Regions from separate parts of the Streptomyces sp. NPDC020362 genome, predicted to be linked through region 2. Evidence: riboswitches for the same ligand, from Rfam matches in the RefSeq annotation. Region 2 holds a riboswitch; each other region holds the start of a gene.

Region 1 (7,552 bases), on a different contig from region 2:
GGTCTCGTCCTGCGGGTCGGTGGAGGCCTGCAACTCGGCCAGGTATCCGGTGCGTTCGAGCACCGCCTCCAGGACGGTGGCCGGCCCGGCCCCGGACTCCACGATGGTGCGCAGGTCCTCCATCAGCGTGTTGAACCGCTTGACCGCGTTGGTGGAGCGTGCGGCCATGCCGTAGGCCTCGTCCACGCGCTTCAGGGCCTGCGGGAAGCTGATCTTCTCGCGCTGGGAGAGGGCGTCGATCATCGCCTCCGCGCGCTCGCCGATGCCGCGCTTGGGGACGTTGAGGATGCGGCGCAGCGGCACCGAGTCCTCGGGGTTGGCGAGGACGCGCAGGTAGGCCAGGACGTCCCGGACCTCCTTGCGCTCGTAGAAGCGGACGCCGCCGACGACCTTGTAGGGCAGGCCTACTCGGATGAAGACCTCTTCGAAGACACGGGACTGTGCGTTGGTGCGGTAGAAGACGGCGACGTCACCGGACTTGGCCTCGCCCGCGTCCGTGAGGCGGTCTATCTCGTCGGCGACGAACTGGGCCTCGTCGTGCTCGGTGTCGGCGACGTAGCCGGTGATCCGGGCGCCCTGGCCGGCGTTGGTCCACAGGTTCTTCGGGCGGCGGGACTCGTTGCGCTCGATGACCGCGTTTGCGGCGGACAGGATGGTCTGCGTGGAGCGGTAGTTCTGCTCCAGCAGGATCGTCGTCGCGTTCGGGTAGTCCTCCTCGAACTGGAGGATGTTGCGGATCGTCGCGCCCCGGAAGGCGTAGATCGACTGGTCCGCGTCACCCACCACGCACAGTTCGGCGGGCGGGAGGTCGTACGCGTTCGGGGGGACGTTCTCGTCGTGGGCACCCGTGCCGACCAGCTCACGCACCAGCGCGTACTGGGCGTGGTTGGTGTCCTGGTACTCGTCGACCAGGACGTGCCGGAAGCGGCGGCGGTAGTGCTCGGCGACGTCCGGGAAGGCGCGCAGCAGGTTGACCGTCGTCATGATCAGGTCGTCGAAGTCGAGCGCGTTGGCCTCGCGCAGCCGCGACTGGTAGAGCGCGTAGGCCTGGGCGAGGGTCTTCTCGAAGCCGTCGTTCGCCTGGGCGGCGAAGTCCTCCTCGTCGATCAGCTCGTTCTTGAGGTTGCTGATCTTGGCGCTGAAGGACTTGGGCGGGAAGCGCTTGGGGTCCAGGTCCAGGTCACGGCAGACCAGGGCCATCAGGCGCTTGCTGTCGGCGGCGTCGTAGATGGAGAAACTCGACGTGAAGCCGAGCTTCTTCGATTCGCGCCTGAGGATCCGCACGCAGGCGCTGTGGAAGGTCATGACCCACATCGCGTGCGCACGCGGGCCGACGAGCTGCTCGACGCGCTCCTTCATCTCGCCCGCGGCCTTGTTGGTGAAGGTGATCGCGAGGATCTGGCCCGGGTGCACGCTCCGCTCGGCGAGCAGATGGGCGATGCGGTGGGTGAGCACGCGGGTCTTGCCGGAGCCGGCGCCGGCGACGATGAGCAGCGGGGAGCCGGCGTGGACGACCGCGGCGCGCTGGTTCTCGTTCAGCCCCTCCAGGAGCGCCGCCGCGTCGATCGCGGGGCGCGGGGCGCCGTCGCGGTAGTAGGCGTCCCGGTCCGGTGGTACGTCGAACTTCCCGCCGAACAGATCGTCCGGAAGCGGCTCCGGAGCGTGATCGTCCTCGGGCGGCGGCGGGGGTTCCTCCTCGCGCCCGCGGGAGGGCTGGAGGTCCGCCAGGAAGCTGTCGTCAAAGAGGCTGCTCATCGCTCTCCGAGTCTAGGGCGCCGCACCGACAACCGGTCGCAGTCCCCGGAACACGGCTCCCGCGGGCGCCCGCTATCGGACACGGCCCCGGGGAGTCGATCACCGTCCCGATCCGTGCCGATCGGCCCTCACGCTGCGAAAGCACCTTGTCACGCCTGTATGAAAACGGCCTCAGGTCACGGAAATGTATCGGACATATGACTCACCAACCTTCACAAGAGTCACACGAGTTGGCTAGGTTGCCGTCAGGCCGCACGACCCCCTTCCGGCGAACGTCGCCGAGCGCTGCGGCCTCCGCCGAGTCCGGTGCGCCTTCACGCGGCCACTGGAGCCGGGGACCCACCGATCCTGGGGTGAATCGGCCGACTCCCGCCCGGGACGAAGCCGTAGGGCAACCCTTCCGAACCACCCGCCCGAACCCGACAGCTAACCCGGTAGGCGGCACATTGGAAGGAGTCGCCTCCCTTGGCGTCGCACCGCAAGCCGCGCCCCGGCACAACCCTCGGACCGGGCGTTCGCACGCCCGACCTCGCCACCGCCGCCATCACCTCCGTGGCCGTCCTGCCCCAGACGGCCGAGGCCGCCCCCGCTCCGGACGGCCGGCCGAGCCTGGCCGAGATCGAGAAGAAGGTCGACGAGTTCTACCGCCGGGCCGACTCGGCGGCCGAGGAGCAGCCGGCGGGCAGGCAGCGGGGGCGGGTGGACGCCCCGGCCGAGGAGAGCGCCCGGCGCCCGGGCCGGCTCTCCAAGGCTCGTGAGGAGCTGGGGTCGTTCGCCGTCGCCCCCGACACGACCGCCCTCCTCGCGGAGTATCCGCAGGACCACTTCGCCCCGGACCGGGTGATGAAGCGGCTGGCCTCGCGTGTGAAGGACGCCGCCGGGCGGGGGCGGACCACCGCGGGCCCCGAGGCGCCGACACAGGCTCCGACAGCGACGGCGGCAGCGGCGCCGTACGACGTGAAGACGGCCAAGGCGGCCGTTCAGAAGAAGCTCGTCACCGCGCGTGAACTGCTGTCACGGCTCACGGCCGAGGAGCGCGCACGGCCTGCCGCAGCCGAACAGTGGCCCCGGGAGGAGACCGCCGGGCAGGCGGCCGAGCCACTGCGGCAGGGGGTGCCGGCACGACAGGCGGCCGGGCCCGTGCGGCACACGGCCGAGCCGGTGCGGCACATGGCCGAGCCCGTGCGGCACACGGCCGAGCCCGTGCGGCAGCGGGCAGCGGCACGGCAGGAGACCGGCTCGGCGTCCACCGGACTCACCGACTGGCCGACCACCGAGACCACCAGCTCGCCGACCACCGGTCCCAACGACTCTGCGCCCACCGGCCCCACCGGCTGGCCGACCACCGAGACCGTCGACTCGGCGTCCGCCGGTCCCACTGACTCGGCGTCTGCCAGTCACGCCGACTCGGCGTCCGCCGATCCCACCTGCGCGGCATCCACCGACCCCACCGACTCGTACGCCACCCGGGCCGAAAAGGCGGTCGCCTTCGCCCGCGCCCAGGTCGGCAAGCCGTACGTGTCCGGTGCCAGCGGCCCCGGCTCCTACGACTGCTCCGGACTGACCCAGGCCGCCTGGAGGGCAGCCGGTGTCGCCCTCCCGCGCGCCGGCCACGACCAGGCCCGTGCGGGCACCCAGGTGCCCCTCGCCGACGCCCGGCCCGGTGACCTGCTCTTCTTCCACGGCAACAGCAGCCATGTCGGCCTCTGCACCGGCGACGGCATGTTGATCCACGCTCCGACGCCCGGCGGGTGCATCCGCGAGGAACCCGTCTACCAGTGGGGCGAACCGATCGTCCACAGCGTGGTGCGGCCCGTCTGACCGGATCCTTTTCCTGACCCATTCTTCCCCGTCCCGTGCTCTTTTCGAGCCCCACGCGCGCGTGCCCTCCTCCCGCGGGCTGCCCGGATACCTAGCATCGGGCGCATGGCCGGCATCTCAGCTCTGCGCGCGTGGTGGGCGGAGCGTCCGCCGGCGGCGGGCGCCGCCGTCATGGCGACCGGCATCGTGTCGGTGAGCCTGTATCTGACGGGCACCGAGACGCTTTCCCTGGTCTTCCTGTGGCTGGCCTGTCTCGCCTGGGTGGCGTTCGCCGCGAACTTCGTCGTTCGGCTGCTGGGGCAACGGGAGCGGTGGGCCGCCGAGGCCCGGAGCCCGGGCGCGCTCACCGCCGTCGCCGCCACGACGGTGCTCGGCACCCGGATCTCGGCGTTCGGCTGGCAGCGGCTCGCGGGGGCGTCGCTGGCCCTGGCGGCGCTGCTCTGGCCGGTGCTGCTCGTTCTCGTCGTACGGCACTGGAAGTCGCGCATGCCGGGAGCGGTGTTCCTGTGCTGTGTGGCCACACAGGGGCTCGCGGTGCTGGCGGCGACCCTGGCAGCGGCCACGACGACGGCATGGCTCGCGCGCGCCGCGATGGTGCTGTTCTGGCTGGGCCTGGTGCTCTACGGGATCGCCCTGCCGCACTTCGACCTGCGGCAGGTCCTCGAAGGGCCCGGGGACCAGTGGATCGCGGGCGGGGCACTCGCCATCTCGGCACTGGCCGGGGCGAAGCTGCTGTCCGCCGACAGCGCGCGCCTGTATCTGTGGAACGACGACGACCGCGGTGTGCTGCGTGACGCGACGGTCGTGCTGCTCGCGCTGGACCTGGCCTGGTACCTGGTGCTGCTGGCCGCCGAGGTGGCCCGGCCGCGGCTGGGCTACGACACGCGGCGGTGGGCGACGGTGTTCCCGTTGGGAATGACGGCGGCGGCCACGCTGTCGGTCGTGGCCGCCGTCGGAGGCGCATGGCTGAGGGAGCCGGGGCGGGTGCTGGTGTGGGTGGCGGTGGCGGCGTGGCTCGTGGTCGCGGCCGGTGCCGCGCTCGCGGCCCGCCCCGGGTTCAGCCGAGCGGGCTGAGCGTCACGTCCACAGCACGGCGATGAAGATGTTCGCCATGGTCAGCAGGCCGACCAGCCCGAAGAGGCGCTTGTCGACCTTCTCCTCGTCGCGCTGCACGTAGACCAGCCCGAGGATCACGATCAGCAGGGCCAGCTTCACGCCGATCTTGATGGCGTTGACGTGGTGGTCGTCGGCCTGGTTGAGGCCGACCAGGGCCACACCGGTGACCAGCATGGTGAGCGCGCCGTGCAGCATCCCGGGGACGAAGCGGGCCGTGCCCTGGCCCATCGCCTTCATCTGGGTGAGGAAACCGCCGAGCAGTGCCGCGATACCGATGATGTGCAGGCCGACGAAGAGATGGATGAGTACGTCCATGAGCCCGGAGCCTAATGAGGGGCCCCGAAGGCTCCGGTCACCGGGCCCCCACAGGCATGCGTCGGTCTTGCATATATGCGCCCCATAGCACCCCGCGGCTCCGGCATGTTTCACATTCCGCACATCGGTCACCACGCTGCGTGAAGGCGACGACTCCAGGCGGACAGTTCTGTCACATACCGTCACGATGCGATCCGTCACAGCCAGTTCCGTACAGTGCGTTACCTGGCTGTCACAGTCCGGCCTACCGTCCTCCTCCAGGTGACCGGCTCCCCACCGCCGCCCGTGCCAGGGCGGCACTCGGTCACCACCCCCGAGAAAGATCCGGCGGCGGCCCGCTCCCCCTGTACGGGCCGCCGCCGGACGCATCGACGCTCGGTCGCAGAAGCCCTACGGAAGGACGTGACGGTCCAGGTGGCAGCGCACCGCAAGCCCCGACAGCGCTCGCTCGGCGGCAACACCGTCCGCACGGCCGTCACCCTCGCCCTCGCGGGCGCAGCCAGTGCGACGGCCTTCGACGGAACGGGACACGCCGAGCCGCAGCTGACGCCGGCCCAGGTGAAGACCAAGGTGGACAAGCTGTACCAGGAGGCGGAGGCCGCCACCGAGAAGTACGACGGGGCGAAGGAGAAGGCGGACACGGCCCAGCGGCGCCTGAACTCGCTGCGGGACGAGACCGCCCGCAAACAGGAAGGCCTCAACGCGGCCCGGAACGCACTGGGTTCGTACGCGACGGCACAGTACCGCCAAGGAGGGTTCGATCCTGCATGGCAGCTCGCGCTGTCCAGCGACCCGGACCGCTACCTGGACGGGGCCGCGCTCGCCGAGCGGGCCGGTGAGCGGCAGGCCGGGGCGGTGGCCCGGGTGCGCGAACAGCTGCGGGAGATCGAGCAGTTGCGCGGCGCCGCCCGCATCGAGGTGACGTCGCTGCGGGCGCGGCAGGTGGAGCTGCGGCGGCAGAAGCGGACCATCACCGCGAAGCTGACGGAGGCGCGCAGGCTGCTGGCGCGGCTCACTCGGCCGCAGCGGGCCCAGGTCACCGGCGACGGCAGCGCACAGGGCCGCGCCTCGCGGTCGGCCTCGGACGCCCGGGCGGCCCTGGAGCACGCCGGGTCCGTCGCCGCCCCCGACGCCCGGGCGGCGGCGGCTGTCGCCTACGCCTATCAGAAGCTCGGCAGCCCCTACGTCTGGGGCGCGACCGGTCCGAACGCCTTCGACTGCTCGGGCCTGGCGCAGGCGGCCTACCACTCCGCCGGCATCTCCCTGCCGCGCACCACCTACGCCCAGATCAACGCGGGCCGACGCGTCTCCCGCTCGGAACTCCAGCCCGGCGACCTGGTGTTCTTCTACTCCGGCATCAGCCATGTCGGCATCTACGTCGGCAACGGCCAGATGATCCACGCCCCGAACCCGTCGGCACCGGTCCGTCTCGCCCCCGTCGACCTGATGCCGTTCGCCGGGGCCACCCGGGTGGCGTGAGAGCGGCCGCCGGAACCGGATCAGACCAGGCGGCGGGCCGTCGCCCAGCGGGTCAGCTCATGGCGGTTGGAGAGCTGGAGCTTGCGCAGGACCGCCGAGACATGGGACTCGACCGTCTTCACCGAGATGAACAGCTGCTTGGCGATCTCCTTGTAGGCGTAGCCACGGGCGATCAGCCGCAGCACCTCGCGCTCGCGCTGGGTCAGGCGGTCCAGGTCCTCGTCGACCGGTGGGGCGTCGGTGGACGCGAAGGCGTCCAGGACGAACCCGGCCAGGCGCGGGGAGAAGACGGCGTCGCCCTCCTGCACGCGGAAGATCGAGTCGACCAGGTCGGTGCCGGTGATGGTCTTGGTGACATAGCCACGGGCGCCGCCGCGGATGACACCGATCACGTCCTCGGCCGCGTCCGACACGGACAGTGCGAGGAAGCGGACGGGTCGCTCGGCGTCCGCCATCAACGCCGCGCACCGGCGCAGCACTTCGCCCCCGCCGCCGCCCGGCAGATGCACGTCGAGGAGGACCACCTCGGGCCGGGTCGCGGTGATGACCGTGACCGCCTGGTCGACGTCCGCGGCCTCGCCGACCACCTCGACACCGGTCTGGGCGGTCTGCCCGATCTCGGCTTGGACTCCGGTGCGGAACATGCGGTGGTCGTCGACGAGCACCACGCGCACATGGCGCCCGCCCGGGCCGCCGGCCGCAGGTCCGGCCCCGGCCGCCTCCGCCGCTCCCGTCGTACCGCTCGCCTCGGTCGCGTCGCTCATGACGTCTTCTCCGCCCTCTCCATCTCCAGCTCGACCTCCGTACCGCCGCCCGGCACGGTCCGCAGCCGGGCCGTGCCGCCGTTGCGCTCCATGCGGCCGATGATCGATTCTCTAACGCCCATACGGTCGTCGGGTATCGAGTCGAGGTCGAATCCCGGACCGCGGTCACGGACGGACACGAAGACCGTCGTTCCGTCGACCTCGGCATAGACCTGGACGGCGCCGCCCTCGCCACCGTACTTGGCGGCGTTCACCATCGCCTCGCGCGCGGCCTGCATCTGCGCGGCGGTCCGGTCGTCGAG
Region 2 (7,552 bases):
ATGGATCCGCACCTAACCGAGTGCCGGCGGGTGCCCGGCTGGACGGCGTCCCCAGGCCGAAATCAGCGGCGCGAGTGTCAGGTCGAGTTTGCCCGCGTGGATGGCGGCCAGGTGCGCGTCGATCTCGGCGTCGTCGGCCAGGCCGGCGGCGAGCGGCTCGCCGCGCACGTGCCGGATGGTCGCCGCCTCCAGCCGGTCGCAGGCCAGCCCACCGACCGGGAAAGCGCCCCCCGCGGCGACGTCTACCAAGCCGGCCTCACGCAATGCCCGCGGCAGTGTCCGGCCGTAGCGCAGGTCCGCGCCGCGGCGCGTCAGCAGCTCCCGGACGGCGTCGCGCAGCCGGTTGGCCCGCCGCTGCGCAGGGCCGCTGTCGTCCAGGCATGCCAGTGGCTGCAGAGCGGTATCGGCGTCCTCGACCAGCAGCCAGCCGCCGGGCCGTAGCGCTGCCGCCATCGTGGCCAACGCCCGAGCCCGGTCGGGTACATGGACCAGCACGAGCCGGGCGTGCACCAGATCGAACGTCCCCGGCTCCGGGGGCGGGTCAGCGGCGACGTCGTGCTGGCGCACCTCGTACCCGTCGCCTGTCTTCAGCCACGACGGGTCGATGTCCGTGGCCAGCACGTGCCCGGTCGGACCGACGGCCGCCGCGAGCGCCTCCGGGATACCGGGGCCACCGGCCCCCACTTCCCAGCAGCGCGAGCCAGCCCTGACCCCCAGTCGATCGAAGTGCCCGCGCGTCACACCGTCGAACAGCTCGGCCAGCCAAACGAATCGCTCGCCCGCCTCGGCGCGCGCGTTGTCCAGCAGGTACCCGCGGGCGGGAGCGGACTCTCCACCGAGCGCGGTAGTCCCGTCTAGCGGATCCGGTCGGCCACCGACGTGCGGCGGGCGGGGCGAGGAGGTCATCACTACATGGTCAACCTCCCCGGGCCACCAGCGCCACGACGACGGGAGGGGGATATCTCACACAGCCAGCGAACCCCGTACGTCCTACAGCACGGTTCTGCACCGTGACGCGCCGGAAGGGGTACATGTATTCGGCCCCCACAGCCAGCGCACCACGCGCGGGACAGCGCGCTGAGCGGACTGTCGGCTACGGCCGGTTCGGCCTCGTACCGGATGCCATCGATCACGACGTAAAGTCGGGGCCGGCGGATCCAGCAGATGCGCGTCCCCGTTCATCACGGGTGGTACCTCTTCTCCAGTTCGGGATCCGGGGCTGTCCGGCACTGTCCTACTCCCAGGGCTTCCCACCCGACAGACACTCATGAACCGGACACCATACGACTACGCCGAAGCCCTGGTCCCTGGGGTCGTAGACACGCGGCGGTGGCGGCGGCCGCGTCACCCGGGCGGACTGGAGAACCCTGCCGTAACCGGTGGCGCGGTGTCGTCGGATCAGCTTCCCGGTGGCAGGTGCGTCTTGTGCCGCTCGATTTCCTGACCGGCTTCCGGTGCGTCGAAGGAGAAGCTGTACCCGGTGAAGTCGGCAACCGGGACGTATCCGATGCGCCGGTAGAGGGCGTTGCTGGTCGGGTTGGCCGGGTTCGTGAACAGGACGACGTCCGTCGCGCCCGCGGTGAGCGCGGCTCTGGTCACCTCGACCGTCACGGCGCCCGCGTAGCCGCGCCCCCGGAGGTGGGCCGGGGTGTAGACGGGGTCCACCCGGATCATGCCGCCCACCATCGACGTCGAGCCTGCCATGGAGACGGGAGCACCGTCCGGGGTCTCCCAGAACGTGAAGTGTTTGTCGGCGAAGCGTGAGTCGGCCCAGGAGTCGGTGTCCAGGGTGGGGGGTTCTCCGACCGCAGCGGCGAACTCGTTGCACCAGCCGATGAGTTGCTGGTGATCCTGTGCGTCCAGGACGCGGCCCCGGCCGTCCGGGCGCGGCTCGGGTGGGGCGAGTGTGCCGAGGCGGTGGAGACGGCCCCACCACATGGCGACCGACGCTGCGCCTGTGTGCCGCTGCCATGCCTCGGCGAAAGCGGTGGCGGTGTCATGGTCCGCGGTGACGCCGGAGAGGGAGTGGCCGAGATCGGCCAGGCGGGCGGCGAGGGTGTCGGCCTGCTCGGGAGAAAGGGTGGTGAGGGTCAGTCGGTGGGACGGAGGGCGGTAGAAGATGGCGCGGACCTCGCCCTCCGACTCCAGTCGGCCGAATACGGTGGCCTCGGCGCCGAATGCGTCCGCCCCGCGTGTGCGCAGTTTCTCGGTCAGCGTCAGCGGCGTGGTGTGCAGGGCGGGGCGCGAACGCAGGAAGTCTCCGGCTCGGGCGAGAAAGTCGTCGACGTGGTCGGTGAGGTGCCAGTCATCCGGGCGCATGCTTCATGTTCCCTGATGTACCGGACTCGGGGGAAGCGCTTGCCCGGTGATGAGCCGCCGCCACGACGGGTGCAACGTCTGCCAGCATTCTGCGGCTGGGTGAAACGCAGCCTCCAGAACACGTCGCGCGCCGGTCGCGACCTGTAGGTCGGCGGGCTCACCGTGATCATCATGGGCAGGCCGAGCGTGTCCGCCGTGAAGGCATGCAGCCGTCCCTGCGGGACCAGATGCCCCTCCAGGGCCGGCTCGCCTTGGCCGAGGGCGCCTTCGAGCCGGTCGGCCGCCGCGCGGACCCGACCGATCTGCCGGCGGTCGGTCTCGCGCTCGTCGTCGGTGAACTGCCGCGCACGCAGCTGCGGAACGCGCGCCGGCGGATCATTCATCACGTCGGCGTGTCCGGGCCTTTGGCCGCCACTGGCCGTCAGGCCGGGCGGACCACGCTGTGGATGATCGAGTCGCCGCCGTAGTAGATGGATTCCTCACGGACGTAGGCACCGGGCTTCGGGGCGTGGATCATCATGCCGTTGCCGATGTATATGCCGACGTGGCTGATGTCGTCGTAGAAGAAGATGAGGTCGCCGGGCTGGGCGTCGGTGAGGGACACCGTTGTACCAACGTTCACCTGGTCGTAGGTGGTGCGCGGCAGGGAGACACCGGCGGCCTTCCAGGCGGCCTGGGTGAGGCCGGAGCAGTCGTAGGAGCCGGGCCCGGTCGCACCCCAGACGTACGGCTTGCCGATCTGCGCGCGGGCGAAGGTGAGCACCTTCGCGGCCTTGGCGGCGTACGTGGAGCCCGACGAGGCGGTGGAGGTGCCCGAACCCGAGGAGGAGCCGGAACCCGACGACGAGCCGGATCCGGAGGACGAGCCCGAAGCCGAGCCAGAACTCGAGGTCGAGCCCGAAGACGCACTCTGCTTCGCCGCCTGCGCGGCCGCCGCCTGCTTCTTGGCGAGCTCCGCCGCCTTCCGCGCCGCCTCCTCCTGCTTCTGCTTCTCGATCGCCGCGAGGCGCGCCTTCTCCTCCACAGTCAGCTTGGACAGCAATTCACGCGCCGTGGACAGCTTCTCCTGGACGGTGGACTTGGTCGTCTTGAGGTCGTTCTGCGACTGAGTCAGCGTTTTGAGGCTCTTGACGGCCTTCTGCCGCGCCTTCATGGTCGCGGACTGCTCGGTGACGTAGTCGTCGACCGCGCCCTTCTGCCGCGAGGTCAGCCGGCTCATCAGATGTGTCTGGTCGAAGTAGTCCTGCGGGGAGTCCGCGAGCAGGAAGGTCGCGGTGTCGGGGGTGGCGGCCCCGGTCCGGTACTGGGCCGCGGCGAACATACCCAGTTCCTCACGCGCCTTGTTGAGCTTGGCCGTGCGCTTGGCCACGTCGTCGAGCAGGGTGTCGACGTGTTTGCGCTCCGTCGCGGACTTCTCCTTGGCGGCGTCGTACCTCTCGGTCGCCGACTCGGCCTGGCGGTACAGGTCGTCGACCTTCTTCTGGACCTCTTCGAGGCTCGGCCTGCCGTCGGCGGAGGGGGTGGCATCGGCGGTCTGGGACAGCAGGGCCACGGAGGTGAGAGCGGCCGTGGCCAGGACGGGGGTGCGTATGCCGGCTACGCGCGTACCCGTGGGGCGCGACTTGCGGTGCGACGCCAAGGGAGGCGACTCCTTCCATGTTCCGCCTACCGAGTTAGCTGTCGGGTTCGGGCGGGTGGTTCGGAAGGGTTGCCCTACGACCCTTGCCCCCGGAAGGGAGCTGGGCCGATTCACCCCAAGGTCGGTGGGTCCCCGGCTCCGGCTGCCGTGCGGGCGCGCCGGACTCGGCGGAGGCCGCACGGCCCGGCGACGTTCGCCGGTGGGGGTCGGGCGGCCTGACGGGAACGCTAGCCAACTCATGTGGCCCCTGTGAAGGCTGGTGGGTGATATGCCCGATACATTTTCGTGACCTTTGCTCGGTGGGGTCGTTGGGTGCAGTCAATCCGCCTTGATATGACATGAGGCGTCCGGAATTGCAACGCTCACACATGTCTCCTCGCGCCCGGGTGAGGGGTGCGTCGCGACTCGGCCGGACGATTGCGAACCGTAATCCGACCCCGCGGGCCGGCCGCGTTCCGCCTCGTCGGCCTGAGCCGCGTCCGACCGGAGTGGATGGTGATCACCTTGCCTGGCCGCGCCGAACGAAGTCACGGTCGTCTGCCGCCTCGTGAGGACAGCAGCACAAGGCCCGGAATTCCGTCCTGCCCGGCGTTCTCTCCACATGTCCAACGGCTGTGCGCTGACGTTCAGTTCCCCGTAGGAATGTGACGTTTCGCCCAGCCCGCCGCCCTGTCGCCGAACGCCACGACCGCCCCATACTCCAGGGCCTGACGAACCGACGGACAAGGGAGCACAGTGAGCGCAGCGGCGGCAGCAGGGACCTGGAAGCTCGGGGACGTAGAGGTGAATCGCGTCGGCTACGGCGCAATGCGGCTGACGGGCAACGGCATGATGGGGAACTCCGACGGCACGCCGATCGACCGCAAAGTCGCCGTTGACCTCCTGCACAGCGCGTTCGAGCAGGGTGTCAACCATATCGACACGGCCGCCTTCTACTTCTCGCCGCTACGGTCCGCAAATGAACTCATCAACCGCGCCCTCTCGTCCTGGTACGGCGACGTGGTCGTGGTGACCAAGGTGGGCCCAGCGCGCGACCCCTCCGGCGAGTGGCTCACCATGGCCCGCCCCGACCAGCTGCGCGGCCAGGTCGAGGAGAACCTGCGCCAGCTCGGCCGGGACCACCTGGACGTGGTGAACCTACGCCGCAACGGCCCCGCTACGGCCTCGATCGCCGAGCACTTCGGCGCCCTCGCCGAGCTGCGCCAGGCTGGCCTGATCCGGCACCTCGGGCTCTCCAACATCCGCCCGGAGCACGTGGCCGAAGCCCTGACGATCGCGCCCGTGGTCTGCGTGCAGAACTCCTACGGCCTGGACTGGCGCCGGGCCGACGCGAGCGGGCTGATGGACCTGTGCCGGGAGCAGGGCATCGCCTTCGTCCCGTACTTCGCCATCTCCGGCCTGCGGCGCGAGGCAGCCGCACCCCGGGAGCACGACGCGCGCGTCCACTCCGTCGCCCGCGCCCACCATGCGACGCCGGCCCAGGTACGGCTCGCCTGGACCCTCCACCGCGGTCCGCATGTGCTGGCCATTCCCGGCACCACGAACCCGGCACACCTCGCAGAAAACATCGCCGCCGCAACCCTGCGCCTGACCGACGAGGAGTTGGCCGTCCTCAACAAGCCCGCCGAGGACGCCGCCTGAGCCCCGGCCAGCGGCGATCGGTGAAACTCCCCGTCCCCTGCCAAAAACCGAACCTTGCCGCCGCAGCGGGCACCACTCAAGCGGCTGATCCTTGTCCTCGACGTGCGCGCTCCGGCAGCGCAGAGGCACCCGCATGATCACCCTCCCGGCCGGTGCCCGGTGGCCCTGCCCACTCCTTCAACTGGCGGTTGCGGGAACCGCGTTCAGGGGCCGTCGGGCTCGAGGTTGTTCACGCTGAGCAGGTTGCCGCCGACCGGCAGGCCGACCGACTTGCGCAGCTCCCCGATGGCCGGATCACGGACGGAGACGGTCAGGGTGTAGGCCGGCTGACCGGTGATGGTGTTCGAGGAGTCGATCGGTGCCTGAAGCCGCTTCATCACGGCGCTGCCGTCGTAGCCGGGACACAGGACCTGTACCGGCAGTGAGACCTCGGCGCTGCCGCCGCCGTTCAGGTAGATCTGTGTCTTGTCCTCGGCGTCGGCTTTCACGGCGGGATTCCAGGTGACAGGGAGGCCGTGCGCCCCGCCGACCAGTCCGTGCGGGCCTTCGATCTCCACCGCGACTCCCTCGGCGCCCAGGGTCCGGGGCACCTTGAGCGATCCCTTCGGGCCCGGCGCCAGGAGAAGCCCGATGGTGAGACGGCCGGGGGTGCGCGGGTTGAGCCGCTCATAGCCGTAGGAGCCGAGGGCGAGCTGCGGACCGCGTTGCGGGCCGGTGGGCTGCGGCGCGGGTGAGGAGGCGGCTGCGGGGAGTGGGAAGTGGTGGTATCCCTTGGCCCCGCACCGGTCCCCGTCCGAGACTCCGCCCCCCGGCAGTGCGACGGACTTCGCCGGGCCGGACGTGGGCGGCCCGCCCCATGAGAGCAGATTCTGCTCGTAGGCGCCCACGAGCACGACGGCCGCCGCGGCCATCCATGGGATCACCGCGCGCGCCCTGTCGCCGAACGGACGCCCCTTCGGCTTCCGGGGCTGCTGCTCCGCCGCGGACATGTCCCGGAGCCTTTGCTCCACCATCCTCGCCCGCGCCGACGGCTCCTTCGGTGCGGCGGCGCCATCGCCTTCGGCGGTGTCCCGCAGGAACGCCGCCCACTGCTCGTCGGATATGGAGGAGTGCTCCTCCGATCCCCCGTCGGGTTCTTCGGCGGGCGGGACGGTGCTCACGGGCGAACCCCTCACTGGGACGGGGGCTGCGGCCCCTTGGGTCTAGGTAATGATGCCGTACGCCTCTGACACGCCCCCGGGGGGTGCGGAGCGACGAGGAAGCCCGTACGAGCGATGTCGTACGGGCCTGTTCACGGCGTCCGGTTCGGCCGGTGAGCGCCCGTTCGCAGGCCTGGAGGACGGGCCTTCGGGCCGGTTCCCCGTTCACGGTCGACGCCTGTGTCACGCCCGGGAGGCGGATCGCTCGCACCGACCGCTTCGGGTTCCGGGGGTGAGGGTTCCGCGACCGACGGCATGGGAGGCCGCGGCAGCACGCGCGGGCAGGATGGCAGGATGACGGCATGGTGACGCATCAGCTATGGGCAGGGGTTCACCGTGACCTGCTCGCCGCCAAGGAGTCGGTGTACGACCCGAACGGTTTCACGTGCACAGTGCCGGTGCCCGAACCGGAGAGCGCCGAGTACGCGGCATGCGCGTTCCTGCTCGACGGCCGCGCGGTCCGGTTCCGCGTGGCGAAGACCACCCCGACGAAGGTGGGCCAGTTCGTCACCGTGTGGCAGCGGTCCGGGGAAGGGCCGATCCGGCCCTTCGACGCCGACGACGGGGTGGACCTGTTCGTCGTCAGCAGTCGCGACGACAGCGGCTTCGGGCAGTTCGTGTTCCCGCGCGAGGTGTTGTGCGAGCGTGACATCGTCTCCCGCAACGGCTCCGGCGGAAAGCGCGGATTCCGCGTCTATCCGCCGTGGGTTACCACGACCAACCGGCAGGCCCGCAGCACGCAGGCATGGCAGGT
Region 3 (7,552 bases), on a different contig from region 2:
ACCGCCCGTCGAGCCGCCCCGCGTCTGGACCTTCACCGCGATCCCGATCAGCACCGGCACCGCCGCCAGCACCCCGAGCAGCGCGAGCGTGCGCCAGCGGCGGACGGTGGTGACCAGCTCACTGCGCAGCAGCCCGAAGGTCCACAGGGGGCTCGGACGACCGGGACCTGCCGCCGCCGGTGTGCCGAGCGCCTCAGCCCGCGACATCGAAACCCTCCCCCGTCAGTGCCACGAACGCGTCCTCCAGGGAGGCCCGTTCGAGCGTGAAGCCCCGGACCCGGACGCCCGCCGTGACCAGTGCCGCGTTCACCTCGGCGAGGTCGTGTACGGGCGGCTCGCCACTCACCCGCTCGCCGTCCACGGTGACGTCCGCGACGCCCTGTTCCTTCAGTGTCCGGGCCGCCTCGCCCGGGTCCGGTGTGATCACCACCAGCCGGCCGCGCGCGCCGGCCGCCAGGTCCGCCACCGCGCCCTGCGTGACGAGCCGGCCCTGCGCCATCACCGCCGCGTGCGTGCACACCTGCTCGATCTCGTCGAGGAGGTGGGAGGAGAGGAAGACGGTCGTGCCGTCGGAGGCCAACTCGCGGATCAGGGCGCGTATTTCGCGCATGCCCTGCGGGTCGAGGCCGTTGGTCGGCTCGTCCAGGACGAGCAGGCTGCGGGGCTGGAGCAGGGCGGCGGCCAGGCCCAGGCGCTGCTTCATTCCGAGGGAGTACGCCCTGGCCTTCTTGCCCGCGGCCGCGGCGAGGCCCACCCGGTCCAGGGCGGCTGCGACGCGGGCGCGCCGGGTGCGCGGGTCGGCGGTCGGGTCGGCGGCGTCGTAGCGCAGCAGGTTGTCCCGGCCGGAGAGGAAGCCGTACAGGGCCGGGCCCTCGATCAGTGCGCCGACCTGCGGGAGGACGGCGCGGGTGGCCCGGGGCATGGGGCGGCCCAGCACCCGGGCCGTGCCCGAGGTCGGCTCGATCAGGCCCATCAGCATGCGGATGGTGGTGGTCTTGCCGGAGCCGTTCGGGCCGAGGAAGCCGAAGACGCTGCCCGCCGGGACGGTCAGATCGAGGCCGTCGACGGCGAGTTGTCCGCCGCGGTAGCGCTTGGTGAGGCCGAGCGTGGCGATGACGGGCCCCCGCTCGTCCTGTGCGCCCCGCTCCGCCGCGCCCCCCGAGTCCCGCTCCGTGGCGGACGGTTCGTCCATCGGTCCCTCGATTCGTCGTGTCCCGGGAGCGCACCCGGGGCCTGCGAAAAGCCACCCGGGCTCCCCGCAGGCCCCGGGAGGGTCACTTCCCTTCGTTCGCCGCCTTCACCAGGGCGTCCTTGGTGACCGCGCCGGCGTACACCTTGCCGTCGTCGGTGATCAGGGCGTTGACCAGACGGGTGGAGAAGACCGTGCCCTTGCCGAACTTGCCGGAGACCTGGTCGCCCAGCGAGCCGAGGAAGCCGCCGAAGGCACCGCCCTCGGAACCGGACGGCAGGGCGCCGCCCTTGGCGCCGGTGTCGAAGGTGGCGATGGACGTCCAGCCCTTGCCGAGCACGGTGGCACGGTCCATGCCCTTGGCGAAGCCCTCGCCGGACTTCGGGGCGTGCTCCGGCGCCTTGGACTTCTGCTTCTCCTCGGTGACCTTCGCGCCCTTGGGCGGGGTGAAGTCGAAGGCGGAGGCGGCCGGCTTGGCGAAGGAGACCTGGGTGAAGCCCGCGTCCAGCACGGCGGCGCCGCCGCTCCTCGGCGTCAGCGTGAACTTCAGCGGCTGGCCCGTCTTCGCGTCCACGGCGATGCTGATCGCGCCGACCGTGGTGCCGGACTGCTTGGGCTTGATCAGCAGCTTGTAGGCGTCGCGTCCGGCGACCTGGACGGTGCCGTCGACCGTCACGGACGTGGTGTCGTCGACCGACTTCAGAGCCTCGTCGGCGAAGTCCTTGGGCGTGGCCGGCGGCTCGGCCCGGTGCTTCCTGCCGGAGTCGGCGGCGGTGCCGTGGTAGACCTCGTTGCTCTTGCTGTCGTAGCCCCACACGTTCTTGCCGTTGTGGATGATGCTGTACTCGGCGCCGCTCTCCAGCAGCGAGAGCTTCTGCCGGTCGGGGCCGTCGGCGGCCACGCGCAGGGTGTGCGTGCCGGAGACCAGCTCGGTGAGCTTGGCCTTGGGGTCCGCGGAGGAGCCGTCGCCGCCGCGCTGGGCCGCCCCCGAGGCCAGGCTGCTCTCCAGGCCGCCGAGGTTCGGCAGGCCGAGGTCGGTGGTGACCTTCACCGTGCCGGACAGCTGCTGCACGTCCGACTTGGCGATCTTCTCGATGAGCTGCTGTGCGGTGATCTTCGGCAGGTCGGGGTCACCGGAGGCGGCGAGCGCCGGGACCAGCCCGATCGTGGCCGCCGCCACCCCCACCACCGCGACCGGGACCGCGTACCGGGCGGCCTTGCGGCGTCCGGCGCGCAGGTCCTCGTCCTGCGCGATGCCCGCTGCGTCGTCGGATTCGTACGGTGCCATCTGTGCCTTACCTCCGTCGTCGGCGGCGGCTGTCCTCACGCTGGTCCACCTGAGCCGCCATTCTCACCCGAATCGGTGAGGAGTGGTGATTTCCGTGGTCTCCATCTGACCAAATCGGCCGCGCGGAAGCGTCAGACCTCGGAGCCAACTCCGTGTACGCCTGCGGTATGACACATGAGGGCGGCGTCTCCCCCGACCCGTAGGGGTCGTGCGGGAGACGCCGCCCTCGCGCTCGTTGCGGGCATGCCGCCCCGGGTCAGCCGGCCCGGTGCACCACCGCGTCGCACAGCTCGGTCAGCGCAGCCTTGGCGTCGCACTCCGGCAGCGGGGCCAGGGCGGCCCGCGCCTCCTCCGCGTACCGGACGGTGTCCCGGCGGGCCTGCTCCAGGGCGGGGTGCGCGCGCAGGGCGGTGAGCGCCTCGGCGAGCCGGGCGTCGTCGCTGAGGTCGGAGTCCAGCAGCTCGCACAGCGCGAGGTCCTCGGGCAGGCCGAGGCGGGCGGCCCGCTCGCGCAGCCGGAGCACGGGCAGCGTCGGGATGCCCTCGCGCAGGTCGGTTCCCGGGGTCTTGCCGGACTCGCGCGAGTCGGAGGCGATGTCCAGGACGTCGTCCGCGAGCTGGAAGGCGACCCCGAGCCGTTCGCCGTACTGGGTGAGCACGTCGACGACCGTCTCGTCGGCGCCGGACATCATCGCGCCGAACCGGCACGAGACCGCCACCAGCGATCCCGTCTTGCCGCCGAGCACGTCCAGGTAGTGCTCGACCGGATCGCGGCCGTCCGAGGGACCCGCGGTCTCCAGGATCTGCCCGGTGACCAGCCTCTCGAACGCGAGGGCCTGCACCCGTACCGCCTCGGGGCCGAGGTCGGCGAGGATCTGGGAGGCGCGGGCGAAGAGGAAGTCGCCGGTGAGGACCGCGACGGAATTGCCCCAGCGCGTGTTGGCGCTGTCCACGCCGCGCCGCACGGCCGCCTCGTCCATGACGTCGTCGTGGTACAGCGTGGCCAGGTGGGTCAGCTCCACGACGACGGCCGACGGTACGACGCCGGGCGCGTACGGGTCGCCGAACTGCGCGGCAAGCATCACGAGCAGCGGCCGGAACCGCTTCCCACCGGCTCGTACGAGGTGCTGCGCGGCCTCCGTGATGAACGGGACCTCACTCTTGGTGGCTTCGAGCAAGCCTTCCTCGACAGCCGCCAATCCGGCCTGGACATCGGCTTCCAGAGCCTGGTCCCGCACGCTCAGCCCGAACGGCCCGACGACGGTCACGAGGGGTCTCCTGTCTGCTGGTGTCTGCTGGCGGTTACGCGGTTTGTCGATAGGTCGCTGCCATCACTCAAGTCAGCGTATCCGGTCCTGTTTCGATCACCGATAGCGCCCACCGGTCCAGGCCGGGCGCTATCGGATCACGGCCGCTATGTTCTTGATCATCTGATAACGACGGACATCTATTGACTTAACAGCAACTGGTCCGATTTGTCGCGAACCGGGCCGTGGGCGAATTACTCCTTTTGCGTCATGCGCAGCAAATCCCTCTAATCCCGCATGTCTGATTTGGTACACTTTGCCATTTCGTGAGTTGGGTCACGCGGGCAGGTATATCCAGCCATCCGGCACAACCCCCTTCCGCCCTTGCCCCGCAAGGCCAGTTGAGGATTGGCAACAGCAAAGGATCAAGTTGCCCATACGGGACAGACCAAGGTCAACTGGCACGTTGGGTGAATCCGGTACTTGTTCCGGACATGTGCTCTCGCATAGCTTCCCGGCACGTCAGGCGGACGCCGAATCCTGCCGCGTCTGACACCACCCATCGACGAACTCATTCGTACGGCAGGAGCGGGGGACCCAGGTAAGCCGCCGGACCGGCCGGCACATGCGCAGATGCACATGTCGTCACCGGAACGGCTAGGGGTGAAGCCGTGCCTTCCAGGAGGCACGGCCGGGCACTCCCCGGGCCCGAACCCGACAGCTCACCTCGCAGGCGACGGAGAGGGACAACGCCATGCCTGCTGCCGCTCAGCGCCTCCGCAACCGCACCAACCGCCTCGTCCGCACGCTCGCCGTGGCCGGCACCGGTGCCGCCGTACTCGCCCTTCCCGTCATCGGCGCGACCAGCGCGTCCGCCGCCACCCCCGCGGCCACCACGCCCTCCACCACACTCGCCGGGTACCCGAACAACCTCGACGGCTGGATCCGCGAATCGCTCGCGATCATGGCCGAGAAGCACATCCCGGGCACCTACAACGGCATCTACCGCAACATCATCCGCGAGTCCTCGGGCAACCCGAACGCCATCAACCTGTGGGACTCCAACGCCGCCAAGGGCATACCGTCGAAGGGCCTGCTCCAGGTCATCGACCCGACGTTCAACGCGTACCACGTGGCCGGCACGTCCTTCGACATCTACGACCCGGTCGCGAACATCACGGCCGCCTGCAACTACGCGGCCGCGCGCTACGGGTCGATGGACAACGTCAACGGCGCCTACTGACGAACGCCCGCGGCGGGGCCCCTGCTGTTATCCCGGTCAGTCGGTCGGGAACAGTCTTTCGAGGACGACGGCGATGCCGTCGTCCTCGTTCGACAGGGTGACCTCGTCGGCGGCGGCCTTGAGCTCCGGGTGGGCGTTGGCCATGGCGACGCCGTGCGCCGCCCAGTCGAACATCGGGATGTCGTTGGGCATGTCGCCGAAGGCGAGGGCCCGCCCGGCGGGGATCTCGAGGTGGTCGGCGGCCAGCGCCAGCCCCGTCGCCTTGGTGACACCGCACGGCTGGAGTTCCACGGTCCCCGGCCCCGACATCGTGACCGTCGCCAGCGAACCCACCGCCGAGCGCGCGACCGCCGCCAACTCGTCGTCGGACAGTGTGTGATGGCGCAACAGCACCTTGCTGATGGGCTCGCACCACAGGTCGTCGCGGCGGCCGACCCGCACGGCCGGCAGGGTCGGGTGCGGCATCAGATACCCCGGCTCGATCAGCGTGAGCCCGTCCACGCCGTCCTGGTCGACGGCGGCGTAGACCTGCCCCACCTCGGCCTCGATCTTGCCGAGCGCGGTCTCGGCCAGTTCCCGGTCCAGGCGCACCGACCACAGCAGGCGGTCGGCTCCGGCGTCGTAGACCTGCGCGCCCTGCCCGCACACCGCGAGCCCCGTGCACCCGAGGTCCTCCAGCAGGGGCCTCACCCGCGGGGCCGGGCGGCCCGTCACCACCAGATGCCGGGCACCGGCCCGCACCGCCCTCGCGAGTGCGGCGAGCGACCGGTCGGAGACGGTGTCGTCACCGCGCAGCAGTGTCCCGTCCAGGTCCGTGGCGATCAGTGCGTATGCGGGGGGTGCGGCCATGATCAGAGAATACGGACAGTGCGCCCCACCGACTCACCCTGATGTTCCCGCACTTGTCTGCTTCTCACCCCCAAGTGGTGCCCGCGGGCTCCTTGATGGTGGTGTTGATGCGGTTGAACATGTTGGTGAGCGAGATGGTGAGGATCAGCGCCGAGAGCTGCTTCTCGTCGAAGTGGTCGGCGACTTCGTCCCACAGCGCGTCCGGCACCGGCTCCTCGCAGCGGTCGGCGAGCCGTGTGACCCGCTCGGACAGCTGCAGCGCCGCGCGCTCGGCCTCGGTGAAGAAGGGCGCCTCGCGCCAGGCGCCGACGGCCGCGATCCGCTCCTCGCTCGCACCGGCCTTGCGCAGGTTGACCGTGTGACCGTGCGCACAGGCGCTGCATCCGTTGATCTGGCTGGCCCGCAGCCCGACGATCTCAGCCAGCTCCTCGGGCAGTCCGCCCTCGCCGACCGCCTGGAAGATCGTGCCGATGCCCTTCAGCGCGGCCGGGAGGACGTACGCCGGGTTCGTCATCCGTGCCTGCATGGTGCTGCCCCCTGAGTGTCAGTGGTGCTCGCTAGGTTGTGTTCACTGCACTGACGGAACGGGGGCGGACGTCGTGACCGATCGGCACGGAGATTTTTCGGCGCATCTTCTGGAGGCTTCGACCGGTGTCCTGGAGCGCTTCCCCGAGGAGCTGAAACCGGAGATCTACGCCCTCTCCTTCCGCATCTGGCGGGTGGACGACGACGAGCGCCGCCCGTACGTGGCCATCGGCTACAACACCGAGACCCAGTACGAGCAGGAGAAGCGCCACGGAGACCCCGGCGAGGCCCGCTGGAACTACGCGTGCTGGCTCCTGGACGGCTTCGAGATGCTCGGGAACGTCCCCGAGGACCCGGCCGGCGCCCGGCTGTACGCCGCGGAGGCCGAGGATCTCGGGCTGTGGTTCGAGGAGGACGACGACAGCGACGGCGATCAGGCCATTCGGCGCGAACTGCTCGGTGAGCACTTCGCGGGTGCCTGCATCGAGCTGGCCCGCCGGCTGCACGCGGAGGGCCGGATCGAGAAGGTCCTCGGCCGTCCGCTGCCCGTCGTGATCTTCGACATGTACTGCCCGGGCTGGGAGGTGGAGGCCACCGAGGCCGCCAACCCGCCCGAGCTGATCGCGGAGTTCCTCCGGTGGCAGCGGGCGGGATGGGAGGCGTAGGGCTGCTTCCGGGCCTCAGGGGTGTGCCGCCGCCAGATGCCCGGCCAGGCGCGGCGAGGCGAACTCCGTGCCGCAGACGAAGCGCATCACCGGGCCGTAGGAGGACGCCGCCGGGAGTCCGGTGAAGTACAGGCCGGGGACCGAGGAGACGTAACCGGCGCCGAGCCTGGGGGCGCCCCGGCTCACCGCGAGGCGGGTGCGCAGTTCGTGGCCGAGGAAGTCCATCGCGGCGATGCTCACGCGGTAGCCGGTGGCCGCGATGACGTGGTCGGCGGGCAGCTGATCGGTGTGTCCGCCGTGCGTGCGCACGGTGAGGACCGGGGTGCCGTCCGGGGCGTCGGCGCCGAGCACCCGCTCGACGTCCTGGACCTGGACCTTGTCCTCGAAGCGGTCGCGCAGCCACCAGGCGCCGAGCGGGCCGAGGACCCGGCGGACCAGGTAGTGGCGGGTCCGGGCGGGCAGGAAGCGGTACGGGTGCGGGTAGTGGCTGAGCGCCCACAGGGACCAGGCACGGCCGAAGGGGGACTCGGGGCGGAGCCTGGGCTGG
Region 4 (7,552 bases), on a different contig from region 2:
CGCCGCAGCCGACCTCAACGCCTCCGCCAGCTCCGCGTCCCCCGGTACCCCTTCGCCGATCGCCGGAATCGCCGTGACGACCACCGCGTCGATCGTGTCGTCCGCGAGCTCCCGCGCCAGCGCCCGATGGAAGTCGCCCGCCGTCGCCCCGGTCGTCAGGTCCAGCGGGCGCGACGGCCGAAGACCTTCCGCAAGGCACCGGTCGTACGTCAGCACCCCCAGCGACTCCGAGTTGCCGAGGATCGCCACACGAGGCCCCGCGGGCAGCGGCTGCCGGGCGAGCAGCAGGCCCGCGTCGACCAGTTCGGTGATCGTGTCCACCCGGATCACCCCGGCCTGCCGCAGCAGCGCGGAGACGGTCGCGTGCGGCAGCCGTGTCGCCCGTACCGCGTGCCCCTGCGGCGCGGAACCGACCCCCTCCACCACCACCAGCGGCTTCGCCGCCGCCGTGCGCCGGGCCAGGCGGGTGAACTTGCGCGGGTTGCCGATGGACTCCAGGTACATCAGCACGACGTCGGTCTCCGCGTCGTCGTACCAGTACTGGAGGACGTCGTTGCCGGAGACGTCGGCGCGGTTCCCGGCGGACACGAAAGTGGACACGCCGGTGACCCCGGTGACCCCTCCCCCGCGCCGGTGCAGCCGGGACAGCAACGCGATGCCGATGGCTCCGGACTGCGCGAACAGGCCTATGCGGCCGGGGCGCGGCATCTCGGGGGCCAGCGAGGCGTTCAGACGGACGCCGGGTGCGGTGTTGATGACGCCGAAGGCGTTCGGGCCGATGATCCGCATGCCGTACGCGCGCGCGTGCCGCACGAGGGCCCGCTGCCGCTCGCGCCCTTCGGGCCCGCTCTCCGCATACCCGGCGGCGAGGACGACGAGGCCCTGGACCCCGTGCTCGCCGCACTCGGCGACCACCGCGGGCACCTGCTCCGCCGGTACGGCGACGACGGCGAGGTCCACCGGCCCCTCGATGTCCCGCACCGACCGGTACGCCGGGACGCCGTCGACCTCCTTGAGGTCCTCGGGGAAGGCCCGGTTCACGGCGTGCAGGCCGCCGGAGTAGCCGGCGGCCCGGAGGTTGCCGAGGACGCTGCGCCCCACCCCGCCGGGCGCGCGGCCGACGCCGACGACCGCGACGGAGCCGGGCGCCAGCAGCCGCCGTACCGAGCGAGCCTCGGCGCGCTGCTCGCGGGCGCGCTGCACGGCGAGGGAGCGGTCGGTGGGTTCGAGGTCGAACTCCAGGCGGACCACGCCGTCCTCGAAGCTGCGCTTCTGGGTGTACCCGGCGTCCGTGAACACCTTGATCATCCTGGTGTTGGCGGGCAGCACCTCGGCGGCGAAGCGGCGGATGCCGCGCTCGCGCGCGACGGCCGCGATGTGCTCCAGAAGGGCGGAGGCGACCCCGCGGCCCTGATGGGCGTCCTGCACCAGGAAGGCGACTTCGGCCTCGTCGGCGGGCGCGGAGGCGGGCAGGCCGTCGGCGCCGATGCGGTCGTAGCGTACGGTGGCGATGAACTCGCCGCCGACGGTGGCCGCGAGCCCCACCCGGTCCACAAAGTCGTGGTGCGTGAAGCGGTGGACGTCCTTGGCGGACAGGCGCGGGTAGGGCGCGAAGAAGCGGTAGTACTTCGACTCGTCCGAGACCTGCTCGTAGAAGCTGACCAGGCGGTCGGCGTCATCAACGGTGATGGGCCGGATGCGCGCGGTACCCCCGTCGCGCAGCACCACGTCCGCCTCCCAGTGGGCGGGGTACTCATGCCGGTCGCGCCGGTCCGCCGGGCTCTGCATGGGCCCCAGAGTACGGCTCGCGTACGACAACGGCGCGAGGCAGTCTGTGGAGGACGGAAGCCGGACCGAGGCCGCGGTCCGGCGACACACAGGGGCGGGGCGAAGGCCCGCTCCGGGCATGCTTCGCGATATGGGAAACTGGTCTAGACAACCCTGAACAGTGAAGGGCAGCAACACATGGCTGAGCGCCGCGTCAACGTCGGCTGGGCCGAGGGTCTCCACGCCCGCCCCGCCTCCATCTTCGTCCGGGCCGCGACGGCCTCCGGTATTCCCGTGACGATCGCCAAGGCCGACGGCAACCCCGTCAACGCGGCCTCCATGCTCGCCGTTCTGGGTCTGGGCGCCCAGGGCGGCGAGGAGATCGTCCTCGCCTCCGACGCCGAGGGCGCGGACGCCGCCCTGGACCGTCTGGCCAAGCTGGTCACCGAGGGCCTGGAAGAGCTGCCCGAGACCGTCTGATCCATGCCGGAGCCGCGTCACCATTTCCGGGTGGCGCGGCTTCTGCGTTTTCGGCAGCCCCCGCTCCGGGAGCGGTCGGCCGGATGAATTCACGGCAGGCGCACGGACGGCACGCGAGCGAGAATTCCCGGTGCACCGGGAAAAGGGCAGCGGAAATACACGCCCAACGAATATCTCCTCTTTGTATACGGCGCCCGTGTTAATGCCGCAGGCTCGGCATGTTTACGGCATGTTGCGAATTCCTCACACGCTCCGTGCGGTCGCCCTGCGAGGGGAATCGCAGCCGGTGCACGGCTGTCGCGCGCTCGGCGTGGAGCGCCGTGACCGCCCGCGCGCGCTCGCCGTCGCCGCGCGCCACCGCGTCCACGATGGCGCCGTGCTCCGCCCAGGACTCCGCCGGGCTCGACGGCGGCTCCACCGTGTACATCCAGGCGATCTTGTGCCGCAACTGGGTCAGCACCGAGGTCAGCGAGGAGCTGCCCGAGGCCTGCGCGAGCGTCTCGTGGAACCAGCCGCCCAACGAGCGCAGATCCTCGCTGCTGCCGTGCCTGGCCCGCTCCTGACCCAGCCGGACCAGACCGCGCAGCACCTTCAGATGGGCCTCGGTACGCCGCTGGGCGGCCCGGGAGGCACCGAGGGGCTCCAGGAGCATGCGCATCTCCAGCAGGTCCGCGGCCTCCTGCTCGGTCGGCTCGGCCACACAGGCACCCGCGTGCCGCCGGGTCACCACGAAGCCCTCCGCCTCCAGGGTGCGCAGCGCCTCGCGGACGGGGACGCGAGAGACGCCGTAGCGGCGGGCCAGGACTTCCTCGGTGAGGCGGCTGCCGCGCTCGTAGACACCGGCGACGATGTCGTCCCGGATCGCCGTGCACACCGAGTGCGCCGGAACACGCATGACCGACCTCCGCCTTAATCCCCGTGAAACGTCGACGATGGACGTGTGTTCCGTGACTCTATTGCAATGAGTCGGAATTTCCGACGGCGGGCCGGAATCCATGGATATTTTTTGGACAGCGGGTGCGGCGGGCGCAGTGAAAAACGGCGAAAGCCCCGGCTCGTGAGCCGGGGCTTGGGCTGCCGTACGCGCGGCCGTCGGACACCCGCACCGTGCTAGCCGAGGTGCCGGGCACCCGCATCGCGCTCGCGGAGGAGTCAGGCACTCGCACCGCGCTCGCGGAGGAGGCACCGGCACCGCGCTCGCGGAGGCGTCAGACGTTCACGCCGTGCTTGAGGAGGTAGGCGACGGGGTCGATGTCCGAGCCGTACTCGGGCGTCGTACGGGCCTCGAAGTGCAGATGCGGTCCGGTGACGTTGCCGGTCGCGCCGGACAGGCCGATCTGCTGGCCCGGGGTGACCTTCTGGCCCACGGTGACGCCGATGGACGACAGGTGGCCGTACTGGGTGTACATGCCGTCGGCCATCCGGATCACGATCTGGTTGCCGTAGGCCCCGCCCCAGCCGGTGGAGACGACGGTCCCGGAGCCGACCGCGTGGACGACCGTGCCGCTGGCCGCGTGGAAGTCGATGCCGGTGTGGGAGCCGGAGGACCACAGGGAGCCGCCGGTCTTGTAGCCCGTGGAGACGTACGAGTTCGCGATCGGGGCGACGAAGGCGTTCAGACGCTTGCGCTCCGCCTCACGGGCGGCACGCGCCCGGGCCTCGCGGTCCTCCCTGGCCTTCTCGGCGGCAGCCTTGGCCGCGGCCTCCTCGGCCGCCTTCTGCTCGGCGGCCTCCTTCTGGGCGGTGGCCTGCTCGTCGATCTGCTCCGCGAGCGAGTCGCTCACGGTGATGACCGGGGTGAGGCCGGTCTGCTCGGCGGAGCTGTCCGAGGCGAGCGCCGGCGTGGCCGCGAGGGTGCCGATGACACCGGTACCGGTGAGAGCCGCGATGCCGGCCGCCTGGACGGAGGTGCGCCTGGCCCGGCCGGGCCTGCGGTGCTTCCCGGTGGCACCTATGAACGCCATGAAATGGCTGGTCCTTTCCTTCCCTCTCGCCTACCGGGTTAGCTGACGGGTTCGGAGCAGGAAGGTCTCCTACGGACCCCCTCGCTCGCGCGCGGGCGTCCGATTCACCCCAGGGACTGCGGTGGGTCCCCGGCTCCCCTGGCTCGCGCCGTACGGGGACTCGGCGATGACTGTCCGGTGCCGCGGGCGCGGCGCACTGCCTGACGGACAGCCCGGACGACGCTAAGCGGCCCGGCTTTCGATCCCCAAACGGATCCGCGCTTTTGTAGTACATCCCACAGGGCAGACGGGCAGCTCTGCCCCAATTCGGACATCTGGAGAAGGGCGGCGCACGGCAGGGGGCCCTGATGACCCGTCGGTCGTCAGGGCCCCCGCGCGTGGCGGCGTCCGGGCTCTACTCGGCCGCCACGACGGTGACTTCGCCGATGCCGAGCGCCTCGACCGGCGCCTTGATCTCGGCCGCGTCGCCGACCAGAACCGTCACCAGGCGGTCCACCGGGAAGGCGTTGATGACCGCCGCGGTGGCCTCCACCGTGCCGGTGGAGGCGAGCTGCTGATACAGCGTCGCCTGGAAGTCGTCGGGCAGGTGCTGCTCGACCTGGTCCGCCAGGGTGCTCGCGACGGCCGCGGCGGTCTCGTACTTCAGCGGCGCCACGCCGACGAGGTTCTGCACGGCGACATCGCGCTCGGCGTCGGTCAGACCGTCCGCCGCTAGCGTGCGCAGCACCGTCCACAGGTCCTGGACCGCGGGACCGGTGTTCGGGGTGTCCACGGAGCCGCTGATGGCGAGCATCGAGGCGCCCGTGCCGTCGGGCGCGGAGCGCAGGACCTGCCCGAAGGCGCGCACGCCGTACGTGTACCCCTTCTCCTCGCGCAGGACCTTGTCCAGGCGGGAGGTGAGGGTGCCGCCGAGGCAGTACGTGCCGAGCACCTGGGCGGGCCACACCCGGTCGTGCCGGTCGGGGCCGATCCGGCCGATGAGCAGCTGCGTCTGGACGGCGCCGGGCCGGTCCACGATGACGACACGGCCGGTGTCGTCGGCGCTCACCGCAGGCACCGGCCGCGGCTCGCCGGGGGTGCCGGTCCAGGCGCCCAGGGTGTCGCCGAGCAGCGCGTCCAGATCGGTGCCGGTGAGGTCGCCGACCACCACCACGGTGGCCGTGACGGGCCGCACATGACGGTCGTAGAAGGCGCGCACGGCCGCCGCGTCGATCTTCTCGACCGTGTCCTCGGTGCCCTGGCGCGGTCGGGACATGCGCGAGGTCGCCGGGAACAGCTCCTTGGAGAGTTCCTTGGCGGCCCGGCGGGAGGGGTTGGCCAGCTCGTGCGGGATCTCGTCCAGGCGGTTGCGGACCAGCCGCTCGACCTCGCTCTCGGCGAACGCGGGCGCGCGCAGGGCGTCGGCCAGCAGGCCGAGGCCCTTGGCCAGCCGGGAGGCCGGGACCTCCAGGCTGATACGGACGCCGGGGTGGTCGGCGTGCGCGTCGAGCGTGGCGCCGGCCCGCTCCAGCTCGGCGGCGAACTCCTCCGCGGAGTGCCGGTCGGTGCCCTCGGAGAAGGCCCGCGCCATGATCGTGGCGACGCCGTCCAGGCCGGCCGGCTCGGCGTCCAGGGGCGCGTCCAGCAGCACCTCCACGGCGACGACCTGCTGGCCGGGGCGGTGGCAGCGCAGCACGGTCAGGCCGTTGTCCAGACTGCCACGCTCGGGGGCCGGGAACGCCCAGGGCTTGGCCTCGCCGGGCTCCGGCTGGGGGTGGAAGTCCATGGTGGCGAGCTCGCTCACTTGGCCGTCTCCTCGTCGTCGTTGCCGGCCTCTACGGTCGCTTCCTGCTCCGGGTCCTCGGGCACGTCGGCATCCTGCGCGGTCTCCGGGGACTTCGGCTCGTAGACGAGAACCGCGCGGTTGTCGGGGCGCAGGCGGGCCTTGGCGACCTCCTGGACCTCTTCGGGGGTCACCGCCAGGACCCGCTCGACGGCGGTGAGGGCGAGCTGCGGATCGCCGAACAGGACGGCGTACCGGCACAGTTCGTCGGCGCGGCCCGCGACCGTGCCGAGCCGGTCCAGCCACTCGCGCTCCAACTGGGCCTGGGCGCGCTCCATTTCCTCGGGCGTGGGGCCCTCCGCTGCGAACCGGGCCAGCTCCTCGTCGATCGCGCTCTCGATCACCGGAACCTCGACGTCACCGGAGGTCTTCACGTCCAGCCAGCCGAGGGAGGGCGCGCCGGCCAGGCGCAGCAGGCCGAATCCGGCCGTGACCGCCGTGCGGTCGCGGCGCACGAGCCGGTTGTACAGGCGGGAGGACTCGCCGCCGCCGAGAACGGTGAGGGCCAGGTCGGCCGCGTCCGCCTCGCGGGTGCCGTCGTGCGGCAGCCGGTAGGCGGCCATCAGGGCGCGGGCGGGCACCTCCTCGACGAGGACCTCGCGCAGCTGCTCACCGATGGTCTCGGGCAGGGAGCCGTCGCGGGGGTCGGGCTTGCCGTCGTGGCCGGGGATCGACCCGAAGTACTTCTCGATCCAGGCCAGGGTCTGCGCGGGGTCGATGTCGCCGACCACGGAGAGCACGGCGTTGTTGGGCGCGTAGTAGGTGCGGAAGAACCGGCGCGCGTCCTCCAGGGTGGCCGCGTCCAGGTCCGCCATCGAGCCGATGGGCGTGTGGTGGTAGGGGTGGCCCTCGGGGTAGACGAGCGCGGTCAGCTTCTCGAAGGAGGTGCCGTAGGGCACGTTGTCGTAGCGCTGGCGGCGCTCGTTCTTGACGACGTCCCGCTGGTTCTCCATCGACTCGTCGTCCAGGGCGGATAGCAGCGAGCCCATGCGGTCGGCCTCCAGCCAGAGGGCGAGCTCCAGCTGGTGGGCGGGCATGGTCTCGAAGTAGTTGGTGCGCTCGAAGCTGGTCGTGCCGTTGAGCGAGCCGCCCGCGCCCTGCACCAGCTCGAAGTGGCCGTTGCCCGTGACCTGCGCCGAGCCCTGGAACATCAAGTGCTCGAAAAGGTGAGCCAGGCCGGTACGCCCCTTGACTTCGTGGCGGGAGCCGACGTCGTACCAGAGGCAGACCGCCGCCACGGGGGTCAGGTGGTCCTCGGAGAGCACCACGCGCAGACCGTTGGCAAGGCGGTACTCGGTCGCTGTCAGGCCCCCGGAGCCTGCCTCGGCTGTGGTCGTGTGACCCATGGGCATGTACGTCCCTTCGCGAGCGGAGGCGGTCGTCGAAACCGCGGATTTCCTGCCGTTCCTGCCACTGTATGCAAGCGTGCGACGCGTAGGCGAAGTTCCCGCCGGGCGTACGCCCACAGCGGATCGCGTAGCCTGCGTCGTGGGTGGCGTGGGACGGCTCCGGAGCGCTT

Evidence for each region. Region 2 has a riboswitch for cyclic di-AMP ahead of AB0H32_RS27210 (NlpC/P60 family protein). Riboswitches for the same ligand answer to the same signal wherever they lie in the genome.
Region 1: another riboswitch for cyclic di-AMP. It lies ahead of AB0H32_RS34375 (NlpC/P60 family protein); the one in region 2 lies ahead of AB0H32_RS27210 (NlpC/P60 family protein).
Region 3: another riboswitch for cyclic di-AMP. It lies ahead of AB0H32_RS05940 (transglycosylase SLT domain-containing protein); the one in region 2 lies ahead of AB0H32_RS27210 (NlpC/P60 family protein).
Region 4: another riboswitch for cyclic di-AMP. It lies ahead of AB0H32_RS24135 (M23 family metallopeptidase); the one in region 2 lies ahead of AB0H32_RS27210 (NlpC/P60 family protein).

The regions. Positions count from the first base shown of each region.
Region 1 is NZ_JBFAET010000143.1:869-8,420, forward strand. Features, by position in the region: gene pcrA (DNA helicase PcrA) at 1-1,755, opposite strand, end outside; cyclic di-AMP (ydaO/yuaA leader) riboswitch at 2,041-2,213, shown strand; gene AB0H32_RS34375 (NlpC/P60 family protein) at 2,221-3,576, shown strand; gene AB0H32_RS34380 (tellurite resistance/C4-dicarboxylate transporter family protein) at 3,682-4,650, shown strand; gene AB0H32_RS34385 (hypothetical protein) at 4,654-5,007, opposite strand; gene AB0H32_RS34390 (NlpC/P60 family protein) at 5,422-6,486, shown strand; gene AB0H32_RS34395 (response regulator transcription factor) at 6,507-7,250, opposite strand; gene AB0H32_RS34400 (PspC domain-containing protein) at 7,247-7,552, opposite strand, start outside.
Region 2 is NZ_JBFAET010000087.1:24,133-31,684, forward strand. Features, by position in the region: gene AB0H32_RS27195 (methyltransferase domain-containing protein) at 13-906, opposite strand; gene AB0H32_RS27200 (GNAT family N-acetyltransferase) at 1,399-2,319, opposite strand; gene AB0H32_RS27205 (DUF6192 family protein) at 2,217-2,702, opposite strand; gene AB0H32_RS27210 (NlpC/P60 family protein) at 2,741-3,958, opposite strand; cyclic di-AMP (ydaO/yuaA leader) riboswitch at 3,967-4,138, opposite strand; gene AB0H32_RS27215 (oxidoreductase) at 4,694-5,599, shown strand; gene AB0H32_RS27220 (hypothetical protein) at 5,803-6,759, opposite strand; gene AB0H32_RS27225 (MepB family protein) at 7,101-7,552, shown strand, end outside.
Region 3 is NZ_JBFAET010000008.1:59,016-66,567, reverse strand. Features, by position in the region: gene AB0H32_RS05960 (ABC transporter permease) at 1-207, opposite strand, end outside; gene AB0H32_RS05955 (ABC transporter ATP-binding protein) at 194-1,192, opposite strand; gene AB0H32_RS05950 (DUF2092 domain-containing protein) at 1,275-2,477, opposite strand; gene AB0H32_RS05945 (polyprenyl synthetase family protein) at 2,734-3,744, opposite strand; cyclic di-AMP (ydaO/yuaA leader) riboswitch at 4,277-4,474, shown strand; gene AB0H32_RS05940 (transglycosylase SLT domain-containing protein) at 4,478-4,966, shown strand; gene AB0H32_RS05935 (HAD family hydrolase) at 5,003-5,815, opposite strand; gene AB0H32_RS05930 (carboxymuconolactone decarboxylase family protein) at 5,880-6,341, opposite strand; gene AB0H32_RS05925 (hypothetical protein) at 6,415-7,005, shown strand; gene AB0H32_RS05920 (FAD-dependent oxidoreductase) at 7,021-7,552, opposite strand, start outside.
Region 4 is NZ_JBFAET010000070.1:13,169-20,720, forward strand. Features, by position in the region: gene AB0H32_RS24120 (GNAT family N-acetyltransferase) at 1-1,788, opposite strand, end outside; gene AB0H32_RS24125 (HPr family phosphocarrier protein) at 1,966-2,247, shown strand; gene AB0H32_RS24130 (GntR family transcriptional regulator) at 2,447-3,142, opposite strand; gene AB0H32_RS24135 (M23 family metallopeptidase) at 3,456-4,211, opposite strand; cyclic di-AMP (ydaO/yuaA leader) riboswitch at 4,224-4,387, opposite strand; gene AB0H32_RS24140 (pitrilysin family protein) at 4,606-5,994, opposite strand; gene AB0H32_RS24145 (pitrilysin family protein) at 5,991-7,385, opposite strand.